2 regions of the Spirillospora sp. CA-142024 genome follow, and region 2 is predicted to be linked to the other one. Evidence: predicted binding sites of a transcription regulator. Region 2 holds the regulator's gene; the other holds the start of a gene.
What was found. Region 2 encodes HrcA, which represses chaperone genes, less so after heat shock. Its sites were predicted from a motif close to TTGGCACTCTCNNNNNGAGAGTGCCAA; they were not measured.
Positions count from the first base shown of each region.

Region 1: a site for HrcA is predicted at 2,552-2,578, ahead of groL (chaperonin GroEL). Genes of this name have one in related genera too.

Region 1 covers NZ_CP192077.1:1,383,126-1,389,022, reverse strand. The annotation lists gene ACQPZP_RS06900 (phospholipid scramblase-related protein) at 1-9, opposite strand, end outside; gene ACQPZP_RS06895 (phospholipid scramblase-related protein) at 84-668, opposite strand; gene groL (chaperonin GroEL) at 789-2,420, opposite strand; gene ACQPZP_RS06885 (hypothetical protein) at 2,723-3,223, opposite strand; gene ACQPZP_RS06880 (hypothetical protein) at 3,276-3,677, opposite strand; gene ACQPZP_RS06875 (hypothetical protein) at 3,865-4,956, opposite strand; gene ACQPZP_RS06870 (MoaD/ThiS family protein) at 5,254-5,529, opposite strand; gene thrC (threonine synthase) at 5,543-5,897, opposite strand, start outside.
Region 2 covers NZ_CP192077.1:2,925,381-2,931,277, reverse strand. The annotation lists gene ACQPZP_RS14190 (histidine triad nucleotide-binding protein) at 1-239, opposite strand, end outside; gene ACQPZP_RS14185 (SigE family RNA polymerase sigma factor) at 540-1,127, shown strand; gene ACQPZP_RS14180 (hypothetical protein) at 1,124-1,816, shown strand; gene ACQPZP_RS14175 (16S rRNA (uracil(1498)-N(3))-methyltransferase) at 1,823-2,554, opposite strand; gene dnaJ (molecular chaperone DnaJ) at 2,651-3,787, opposite strand; gene hrcA (heat-inducible transcriptional repressor HrcA) at 3,788-4,798, opposite strand; gene ACQPZP_RS14160 (DUF3097 domain-containing protein) at 5,003-5,815, shown strand; gene hemW (radical SAM family heme chaperone HemW) at 5,828-5,897, opposite strand, start outside.

The DNA.
Region 1 (5,897 bases), 1.5 Mb from region 2:
GTCGCCCATGCATACTCCTAGAGCCTCGTCGTCGGCGAGTCATGCCGGCCCTTACGGTACGCGAAAGTCCTTCGGCCGGCGGGCTATCCGATCGGCCAGTCCTTGCCTTCGTACAGCATGAGATCGATCGCCAGCGGCGCCGCGACCACCAGTACACGGAGCGGATCGGCGAGGGGCTGATAGATCTCCACCGAGTACCGGTCGGCGGTGGTCAGTATTTCGGTGGCCACGCCTTTCCATCTCTTGTCCACCTGCGCGACGTGGTTGCCGTAGGCGTCCAGTGCGGCGAACTTGCGGCCGAGCCGATTGCCGTCCAGCCTGCCGACGTGACCTCCTGACGCGTCCAGAAGCGTGTACTCGTACAGCTTGTGGTTCTGCAGTGCCCCGATCTGACCACCCTCGGGAGTGCACACCCGGGTGCTTCTCGCGTTCTGCTTCTCCACCACCAGGAGCGGCACGCCCTGCACGTTCTCGACGTGGACGGTGCGGCCGGCGTCACTACCACCGAATGCGGTCCTGACCGTCTGGCGGAGCACCGAGACGTCCCGCTCCTCCGCGGTCGCGAGCAGTGCGCCCTGACCGTCATACACCCGGTACCGAGAACGCGCTGCAGGAGCGCCGCGGGGCTGATCGACGCGCAGAACCGAGGAGTTGAAGAGGTCCATCATGGATCCGCATGATGGCAGGTCTCCCATGGCGCGGATCGGATGGCGGCCACCCGAGCATGCGAAAGGGGCGGTTCCGGTTGGAACCGCCCCTTCAGCCGCCCGTTGGAGCTGGGAACTCGCTTAGAAGTCCATGCCTCCCATGCCACCGGACGGGTCGCCCGCCGGGGCCGGGTTCTTCTCGGGCTTCTCGGCGATGACGGCCTCGGTGGTCAGGAACAGCGCGGCGATCGACGAGGCGTTCTGCAGCGCGGACCGGGTCACCTTGGCCGGGTCGAGGATGCCCGACTCGAACATGTTGACGTAGTCGCCGGTGGCGGCGTTCAGGCCCTCACCCGGGGTCAGGTTGCGGACCCGCTCCACCACGACGCCGCCCTCAAGGCCGGCGTTGACGGCGATCTGCTTCAGCGGCTCCTCCAGAGCGCGCTTGACGATGTTGGCACCGGTGGCCTCGTCGCCGGCGAGCTCCAGCTTGTCGAACGCCTTGGTGCCGGCCTGCAGCAGCGCGACGCCACCACCGGGGACGATGCCCTCCTCGACCGCGGCCTTGGCGTTGCGGACGGCGTCCTCGATGCGGTGCTTGCGCTCCTTGAGCTCGACCTCCGTCGCGGCACCGGCCTTGATGACCGCGACACCGCCCGCGAGCTTCGCCAGGCGCTCCTGAAGCTTCTCGCGGTCGTAGTCGGAGTCGGTGTTGTCGATCTCGGTGCGGATCTGGTTGACCCGGCCCGCGATCTCGTTGGCGTCACCGGCGCCGTCCACGATGGTGGTCTCGTCCTTGGTGATGACGACCTTGCGGGCGCGGCCCAGCATGTCGGTCGTGGTGTTCTCCAGCTTGAGACCCACGTCCTCGCTGATGACCTGGCCGCCGGTCAGCGTGGCGATGTCGCCCAGCATGGCCTTGCGGCGGTCGCCGAAGCCCGGCGCCTTGACGGCCACGGACTTGAAGATCCCGCGGATCTTGTTGACGACCAGGGTGGCCAGGGCCTCGCCCTCGACGTCCTCCGCGATGATCAGCAGCGGCTTGCCGGACTGCATGACGCCCTCGAGGACGGGCAGCAGGTCCTTGTTGGCCGAGGCCTTGCCCTGAACGATCAGGATGTACGGGTCCTCAAGGGTCGCCTCCATCCGCTCGGGGTCGGTCACGAAGTAGTGCGAGATGTAGCCCTTGTCGAAGCGCATCCCCTCGGTCAGTTCGAGCTCCAGACCGAAGGTCTGGCTCTCCTCGACCGTGATGACGCCTTCCTTGCCGACCTTGTCCATCGCCTCGGCGATCATCTCGCCGATCTGCGGGTCACCCGCGGAGATGGACGCCGTGGAGGCGATCTGCTCCTTGGTCTCCACGTCCTTGGCGAGCTTGGACAGCTCCTCGCTGACCCGCTCGACCGCGGCCTCGATGCCGCGCTTCAGCGACATCGGGTTCGCGCCGGCCGCCACGTTGCGCAGCCCCTCGCGCACCAGCGCCTGGGCCAGCACGGTCGCCGTCGTGGTGCCGTCACCCGCGACGTCGTCGGTCTTCTTCGCTACTTCCTTGACGAGCTCCGCGCCGATCTTCTCCCACGCGTCCTCGAGCTCGATCTCCTTGGCGATCGACACACCGTCGTTGGTGATCGTGGGGGCGCCCCACTTCTTCTCCAGCACGACGTTGCGGCCCTTGGGACCAAGGGTCACCTTCACGGCGTCGGCGAGCTGGTTCATGCCGCGCTCGAGACCGCGGCGGGCCTCTTCGTCGAACGCGATCATCTTTGCAGCCATAGGCTCCAGTCCTCCCGGAACAAGGTGGCTTAGACGGATCGAGCCGACGCCCGCGACGGACGGCCCCCGCCGACGACTGCCATTCCGCCGCCGGACTGAGACCTCATCGCCCCGACCCAGACTGTGTGAAGTTGTCACTCTCCACAGCAGAGTGCCAACCGTTTGTTTAGCACTCTACCCTGCCGAGTGCAAGCGCCACACATCCCCGCCCGGGGTGTCTCCCCACCTGCCCGGACCGGCTCTGACCAGGGTCCGCCACGGTGGACGCGATGGCTCGTACTGGACAGCCTCGCAGGGGCGGGTCACCGGTCTTGTTCAGAACCTGGGTCGTGCCAGATCAACGTTCGCGAATGCCAACCGACAAGCCGCCGGCGTAGGCCGGGGGGCGCCTTGACGGCACCGACTCGCCGTAGCCAGCTCAGATACCACGCACCGAAATCGGGGCCGGGGGTGAGAGCACCGCCGCCGAACCGCAACTCCTCCCGCCACACCTGCCCGGCGGCCGGCCCCGTCACGACCAGCCGCTCGAAGGCCCCGCAGCCGATGTCAGCGATGATCATCGATCCGGTCAGCAGATCGTCGTAGTCGATGTGACGGTCGCCGATCTCGTCGTCCAGGGCCTCCGCGGTGACGCGATCACCGACCTCCAGGACGAAGCTGCGATACGACTCGGGCAGGCGGACCTCATACCGCCCTTCGAGGTCGAGCACCTGCTCCAACCGCCACGGCGCTCCCAGCCCGCCGCGTTCCCCCAGGGAAGCGAGACCGGCAAGGATCTCATCGCGATTCCACAACTGCCCCATGCCGCATCCAACCATTCGTGCCGAGGCCCGAGCGACTCACTTTGAAGCTGTCTCAGCCGACTCCGCAGGGGGCGCTGTTGACCGTGGAGATGTCGCCGCCGGGGAAGGCGAAGTAGTCGTGGGTCGTCATGCCGGCCAGGACGAGGGCGAGGACGGCGAACAAGACCATCGGGAAGCAGACGAGCCGCGCCCAGAGAGGGGAACGGGCGCCGGCCACGAGGACCGCCACCGCGAGGACGAGAACCAGCGCCGAGGTCGCGAGGACGCCGATGGGGAGCCATGCGCCGTAGCCGTGGCTCCAGTGCGCGGCGGCGCGATCGTGCAGGCAGTCGAGTTCGCGGGCCCGGTCGGCGCGGCCCTGAAGAGCGGACATGCCCCAGAAGCCGAGAACGCACAAGCCGGCAAGGGCCGGAGCGAGTGCGCCCAGCCAACGCCACAGGGTCCCTTTCATCATTCGGGGGATCCTAGGGGGCCGCGCACCGTGGTGCCGTGGTGCCGTGGTCACAGAACGGCGGGCCCCGCGTTCCATGTACTTTGCGGGGCCCACCACCGCTGTCGAGGTGAGATGGGGAGGCCGCTCCGGATTCGATGCGCGAGTCCGGAGCGGCCGTCGTGCTTCTGTGCCCCCTAGGAGCGGCGGATTACCGCTTGTTCGACTCCTGCTCGGAGCCCGACACCGAGTTGACCACGGTGTTGCCCTTGCCGTCGTAGAGCTTGGTGGAGATGTCGCCGGTCTTCACCGACTTGTTCCCGACGATGGCGACCGCGCGCGGCGACGCGGTGAAGTTCGTGAAGATGGCGTCGCCAGGGCCTTTCTCGCTGACGCGCACCGGACCGTTCTGGCCGACGGCCGCCTTCTTCACCGCGTGGATGTTCACCTCCTTGGGGTCCGGGTTCGAGGCCCGCCGCTGCGCCGACTCCGGGGCGGCCTGCTCCGCACCCTGCTCCTGCGCGGCCTGCTGAGCGTCCTGCTGCGGCGCCGCCTGCTCCGCACCCTGCTGCTGCGCCGCCTGCTGAGCGTCCTGCTGCGGCGCCGCCTGCTCCGCGCCCTGCTGGGGCGCGTTCTGCTGAGCGTCCTGCTGCGGCGCGGCCTGCTGAGCGTCCTGCTGCGGGGCAGCCTGCTCCGCACCCTGCTGCTGCGCCGCCTGCTGAGCGTCCTGCTGCGGCGCCGCCTGCTCCGCGCCCTGCTGGGGCGCGTTCTGCTGAGCGTCCTGCTGCTGCGCGGCCTGCTGAGCGTCCTGCTGCGGGGCAGCCTGCTCCGCACCCTGCTGCTGCGCCGCCTGCTGAGCGTCCTGCTGCGGCGCGGCCTGCTCCGCACCCTGCTGCGGGGCCGCCTGCAGCGTGTCCTGCTGCGGCGCGGCCTGCTGCTCACCCTGGAGCGGCGCGGCCTGCTCGTGGGAGCCCTTGCCATGCCCCTTCTTGGTCGACTCCTGCTCGGAGCCCTCGATGGCGGTGACGGCCGTGTTGTGCTTCCCGCCGTGGAGGGTCGTGGTGATGTCGCCGGTCTTCACCGGCTTGTTGCCGATCACCGGCTTGGCGTGGGGCGACTTGACGATGTCCGTGAACATCAGGTCGCCCGGGCCCTTCTCGCTGACGTACGTGGGGCCGTTGTGCCCGACGTACGCCTTCTCCACCGCGTAGAAGTTGATGTCCGCCATGGCCGAGGGAGCCGCGAGGACTGCCGCCCCCATCGCTATTCCGGACACGGCCACCGTGCGCAAAATGCGCTTCATGCCTTTCCTCACTCTCGTAAGCCTGATCGACGCCCTGTGGAGCGCCACTCCGGCTTCAATCTTCCAGGGAGAAGCAATTGTGAAACACAAGTGCTGTAGAGGTCGTGACCAAGATCAAGTAGCGGCCTTCAGTTTAACTAAAGCTTTTACCATGTACGTTTCAGGGCGATCGGCGAAACAATCAGCCAGATCCAGCCGTCAACCGGGCATTTCTGTCGCAAGAAAGTCAGAGATTCGCCCGGTGTGCATGGAAAAGCCCCGGCACGATGGACGTGCCGGGGCTTGGGGGGAAACGTGTCAGCCGCCCGCTACGGCGGGGATGATGGAGATCTGGACGCCTTCGGGAGTCGGGGTGTCGAGGCCGTCGGCGAAGCGGACGTCCTCGTCGCCGACGTACACGTTCACGAAGCGGCGGATCTTGCCGGCGTCGTCCAGGATGCGCGCGGAGATGCCGGAGTAACCGGCCTCCAGATCGGCGACGACGGCGCGCAGGGTGGCGCCCTCGGCCTTCACCTCGGACTCGCCGCCGGTGTAGGTCCGCAGGATCGTCGGAATTCGCACGGAAACGCTCATGGTGCTCCTTTTCTCAGGCGAGGCCGGCGGCGCGGAACGCGTCCAGGGACGGGGCGATGTTCGCGCTCGGCGCGACGACCGGGGCGACGGCGTCCAGCGTCTTCAGTCCGTCCCCGGAGTTGATGATCACTGTTTCGGCGGACGGGTCGAGAGTGCCGTTCTCGATGAGCTTGCGGAGCGTCGCGACCGTGACGCCGCCCGCGGTCTCGCCGAAGATGCCCTCGGTGCGGGCGAGCAGCCGGATGCCCTCGACGACCTGCTCGTCGGTGACGTCCTCGACGGCGCCGCCGGTGCGGCGGGCGACGTCCAGGACGTAGGGGCCGTCGGCGGGGTTGCCGATGGCGAGGGACTTGGCGATCGTGTCCGGC
Region 2 (5,897 bases):
GTCTCGGCGACGCCCTCGTCCACCGCGACCTGGTGGGCCTCGCGCACCATCTCGGCGAGCAGTTCGGCGTCGGAGGCGGCGAGCTCACCGACGGTGGGGTGGTGGTCACGCGGGATGACCAGCACGTGCGTGGGCGCCTGGGGGTTGATGTCGCGGAAGGCGACGGTCCCCGCCGACTCCCGGACGATCTTGGCGGGCACGTCCCCGGAAACGATCTTGCAGAACAGGCAGCCGGTCATCTGTCTCCCCTCCAGTACGGTCCGTGACCGCCCGGAATCCTATCGAGACCCGCGCGGGCATGGCCTCCCGCGCCGCGCAGTGGATAGGGTTTTCGGTGATCAACCTTCGGCGCCGGTCGGTATTCCGACCGGTCACTGGTTAAGGTTGTCAGCTCAAGGCGTACCCCCCGGTTCGCAAGGCATTGCGGCGCCCTCGCCCGGCCGGGGAACGCCCGGTTCACGCCGGCCGAGCGCGACCGTCCGAATGGACGGCGGGGGGCCGGCAAAGGCGGCGGATAGGTGACCGAGGCAAACCAGGACATGCCCTTTCGTAAACCGGACGACGAGGGTGCGCGTCCAACTGACGTGACCGAGACCCTCGTGGCCAGGGGCACGGCGGGAGCGGTGGCCGCCGCCTGGGATGCCGACCAAGCGGTGACCGCGCTCTACAGCGCCAACTACCGTTCGCTCGTGCGCCTTGCGGCCATGCTCGTCCGGGACGCGGGGACGGCCGAGGAGGTCGTCCAGGACGCGTTCGTCGCCATGCACGGCGGCTGGCGCCGGCTCCGCGATCCCGACAAGGCACTGTCGTACCTGCGCCAGTCGGTGGTCAACCGGTCGCGATCGGTGCTCCGGCACCGCGCCGTCGTCGAGAAGTACGCCCCGAAGGGCTTGCCGGACGCGCCGAGCGCGGAGGCCGGGGCCATCGGGGAGCTGGAACGCTCGGCGGTCATCGACGCGCTGTCCCGGCTCCCCGCCCGCCAGCGGGAGGCGCTCGTCCTTCGCTACTACGCCGATCTGTCCGAAGCGGAGATCGCCAACGCGATGGGCATCTCCCGCGGCGCCGTGAAGAGTCATACGGCGCGCGGCATGACCGCGCTACGCAACGTCCTGGAGCAGTTCTCATGACCACCGACCCCCACGACGAGCACGGCGAGATCCTGCGCCGCGCCCTGCACGCGGAGGCGGACTCGGTCAACCCCGCGGGCGACGGCCTGGAGCGCATCCGGGCCCGCATAGCCGACGGCCGGGGCCGCCGGTTCGGTCTCGGACGGTTCGGCCCGGCCCGCTTCGGGTTCGACCGGTTCACCGTGAACTGGGCGCGCCCCGTCCTCGCCGTGGCCGCCGCCGTCGTGATCGCCGGGATCGGCGTGACGGCCCCGCAGACGATCGACCTGATCCAGCAGTCGGTGGGCAGCAACAGCCCGTCCGGCGGCGGGCACGACAGCACCGACGGGGACCGGACGGGCGCCGGGGGCGGCCCGGAGTTCCCCGTCCCGTCGTCGGCGGGCGCCAGCGCGTCCGGCAGCCAGAGCACCACGCAGACGCCGAGCCCGAGCACCTCGCCGGGTCTGTCGTCCTGCAGCATCCCGTCGCCCGGGGCCTCCGCGGCCACCGCCTCGCCCGGCACGGCGAGCACCCCGGCCCCGGCCGCCACGCCGTGCCCGAGCGACACGCCGTCGCAGACGCCGACCACGACACCGACGCCGCCCACGTCCACGACGCCCGACCCGGGCAAGCCGACCGACCAGCCGACGCCGCCCGCGTCGAGCGAGCCCGCGAACACCACCGAGCAGGGCGCCGCCACCTCTCCCTGACGGGCGCTACCAGCGGCCGGTGGCGGCCAGCAGCACGCTGGCCGCGGCGACGCCGGCCGTCGAGGTGCGCAGGACGGTCGGGCCGAGCCGGGCGGCGCGCCCGCCGGCGTCGCGGAACCGGTCGAGCTCCTCGCCGCTGATCCCGCCCTCCGGGCCGACCACGAGGACGATCTCGCCCTCGGCGGGCGGCTCCACCGCGCTCAGCGGCGCCTCGGCCTCCTCGTGCAGGATCAGCGCCAGGGACGCGGCGGCGATCCGGCCGGCGACCTCCTCGGTGGACGCCAGCTCCGGCACCTCGGGCAGCCGGCCGCGCCGGGCCTGCTTGGCGGCCTCGCGGGCCGTCGCGCGCCAGCGCCCGAGGGCCTTGTCGCGGCGTTCCGGACGCCACCGGGTCACGCACCGGGCCGCCGACCACGGGACGATCTCGTCCACGCCGACCTCGGTCATGGTCTCCACGGCCAGCTCGCCCCGGTCGCCCTTCGGGAGGGCCTGGACGACCACGAGGCGAGGCGAGGGCGGCGGCTCCCGGTGCCTGGCCAGCACGTCCAGGGTGAGGGACGCGCGGTCGGCGGCGGTGACGACGCATTCGGCGAGCAGGCCCTCGCCGTCGGTCAGGTCGACGCGCTCACCGGGCCGCAGCCGCCGCACCGCCGCGGCGTGCCGCCCTTCGGGCCCGTCCAGCAGGACCCGGTCGCGTTCGAGCGCGTCCGTCCCCGCGAGGAAGACCGGCGGACTCATGCGCGCACTCCCGGTTCATGTGCGGGGTTCAGGTGGGCCCCCCGGATGCTCCGAATCGCCGCGGCGGCCCTCCTGGTAGGCCGCCGCCACTGCGCTTCAGTGCTGGTTGAACACGTCCTTGATGCGGGAGAACACGCCGCTGCGCTGCCCGGGGGCGAACTTGCCCGGGGGGCGTTCCTCGCCGCGCAGGGCGGCGAGGCGGCGCAGGAGCTCCTCCTGCTCCTCGTCCAGCCGGTTCGGCGTCTCCACGTTCACGTGGATCATCAGGTCGCCGCGGCCGCTCTCGTTGAGGTGCCGGACGCCCCGGTTGTAGAGCGTGATGACCTGCCCCGACTGCGTGCCGGGCTTGATGTCGACGCTCTCGGCCGCGTCCAGCGTCTCGATCGTGACGCTGGTGCCGAGCGCCGCCGCCGTCATCGGGATCTCGACCGTGCAGTGCAGGTCGTCGCCCTCCCGCTCGAAGATCGGGTGCGGCTTCTCCACGATCTCCAGGAACAGGTCGCCGGGCGGGCCGCCGCCGGGGCCGACCTCGCCCTCGCCGGCGAGCTGGATGTGGATGCCGTTCTCCACCCCGGCCGGGATCTTGACCTTGACGGTGCGCCGGGTGCGGACCCGGCCGTCGCCCGAGCACTCGGTGCACGGGTTGCGGATCACCGAGCCGAACCCGCCGCACGCCGGGCACGGCCGGGCCGTCATGACCTGGCCGAGGAAGGAGCGCTGGACCTGCTGCACCTCGCCGCGGCCGTGGCACGTCTCGCAGGTCTCCGGGTGGGTGCCGGGCGCGCAGCCCGAGCCCTCGCAGGTCGTGCAGGCGACCGCGGTGTCGATGGACAGCTCCCGGGTCGTGCCGAACGCGGTCTCGCCGAGGTCGAGCTCGACCCGCAGCGTCGCGTTCCGGCCGCGGCGTGCCCGCGACCGCGGGCCCCGCGACGTCGCGGTGCCGAAGAAGGCGTCCATGATGTCGCTGAACGGGAATCCGGCGCCGCCGAACCCGCCGGCCCCCGGGCCGCCCGCGGACGCGAACGGGTCCGCGCCGAGGTCGTACATCTCGCGCTTCTTCGGATCGGAGAGCACCTCGTACGCCTGGGTGATCTCCTTGAACTTCTCCTGCGTCTCCGGATCCGGGTTGACGTCCGGGTGGAGTTCCCGGGCGAGCCGGCGGTAGGCCCTCTTGACCTCGTCGGCGCTGGCGTCCCGCCGGACGCCCAGGGTCGCGTAGTAGTCGTTCGCCACTTACGACCCCGCCAGGATCTGTCCCACGTAGCGTGCCACTGCCCGTACCGCTCCCATCGTGCTGGGGTAATCCATGCGTGTAGGCCCGAGAACTCCAAGCCGGGCCAAGGTGAGATCGCCCACCCCGTAGTCGGCGGCGACCACCGAGGTCGATCTGAGCCCCAGGTCGGGGTTCTCGGTGCCGATCCGCACCGTAACTGTAGAGGAGTCGCCGGTCTCGCCGAGCAGCCGCATCAGGACGACCTGCTCCTCCAGCGCCACCAGTACCTCCCGCAGGCTCTGCGAGAAGTCCACGGCGGCGAGGTTGGCCGCCCCGGCGAAGACGATCTTCTCCTCGTGCTTCTCGACGAGTGTCTCCAGCAGGACGGACAGGACCGCCGCCGCGATCGGCCGGTCGTCCGGCCCCACCTTGTCGGGCAGGTCCGCGACGGCGGCCGGGACGTCGCCGAGCCCGAGCCCGTCCAGGCACGTGTTGAGCAACGCCCGCAGGTGCCCGATCGATTCCTCGGAGATCGACCCGGTCTCGATGACGCGCTGCTCCACCCGGCCGGTGTCGGTGATCAGGACGAGCAGCAGCCGCCCCTCCGCGACGGGGACCAGCTCCACGTGCCGCACCGACGAGCGGGTCAGCGACGGGTACTGGACCACCGCGACCTGCCGGGTCAGCTGCGCCAGCAGCCGCACCGTCCGGCCGACGACGTCGTCGAGGTCGTACGCGCCGGACAGGAACGTCTCGATCGCGCGGCGCTCGGCGACCGACAGCGGCTTGATCGTGGACAGCCGGTCGACGAACAGCCGGTAGCCCTTGTCGGTGGGGACGCGCCCGGCGCTGGTGTGCGGCTGGGCGATGTAGCCCTGCTCCTCCAGCACCGCCATGTCGTTGCGGATGGTCGCCGGCGACACGCCGAGGTTGTGCCGGTCCGCCAGCGCCTTGGAGCCCACCGGCTCGTTGGTGGAGACGTAGTCCTCGACGATGGCGCGCAGGACCGCGAGCTTCCGGTCGTCCAGCACGTTGTCACCTCCTTCGTCCGGCCGGCCCGTGCAACTGGCACTCCTTACTCCCGAGTGCCAAGTCTACGGCCCGGAGGGCTCGGCTGGAGCGTCCGCGCACTCCCCGCATGGCTGCGCGATCCTATCCGTATCGGGCGCGGACGCCACGCCGGGAGACGAGGGACGACGCCGCCCGGGCCTCCCGCCGGGTTAATGTGCGGACCCGTGCGGAGTAAGAATTACGGAAACGACGTGCTGGCCGGCGACTGGCGCCGGCCCCGCAAGGGACAGATCCCCGAAGTCCCGGCGGAGCCGGGCCTGGTGGCCGAGGACCCCGGCAGCGGCTTCTGCGGAGCCGTCGTCGGCTGCGACAAGTTCGGCGTCACCCTGGAGGACCGGTTCGGCAAGCGCCGGGTGTTCCCGCTGACCAAGTCCGGGTTCCTCATCGACGGCAAGCCGGTCACGCTGGTCAGGCCGGGCGCCGCGCCGAAGGGCCCGGCGCGCTCGGCGTCCGGGTCCATCGCCGTCGAGGGCCTGCGGGCACGGGTGGCCAAGGAGAGCCGCATCTACGTGGAGGGCGTCCACGACGCGGAGCTGGTCGAGAAGATCTGGGGCCACGACCTGCGGGTCGAGGGCGTCGTCGTGGAGTACCTCGAAGGCGTGGACGACCTGCCCGCCATCGTCGAGGAGTTCGCCCCGGACGAGGAGCGCCGCCTCGGCGTCCTCGTCGACCATCTGGTGGAAGGGTCCAAGGAGTCCAGGATCGCGGCGCGGGTCACGTCGCCGCACGTCCTCGTCACCGGTCACCCGTTCATCGACATCTGGGAGGCCGTCAAGCCCGCGGCCGTCGGCATCCGCGCCTGGCCGCGCATCCCGCGCGGCGTCTCCTGGAAGGAGGGCGTCGTGGCCGAACTCGGCTGGGGCGACGACACGGGCGCGGCCTGGAAACGCATCCTCGGCTCGGTCGACACCTACACCGATCTGGAACCGGCCCTCCTCGGCCGGGTGGAAGAGCTGATCGACTTCGTCGCCGGCTAGCCGCGGGGCCGGTCAGGTCAGGGTGCGGAGGACGGCGTCGGCCAGGAGGCGGCCGCGCCGGGTCAGGACGGCGCGGCCCCGG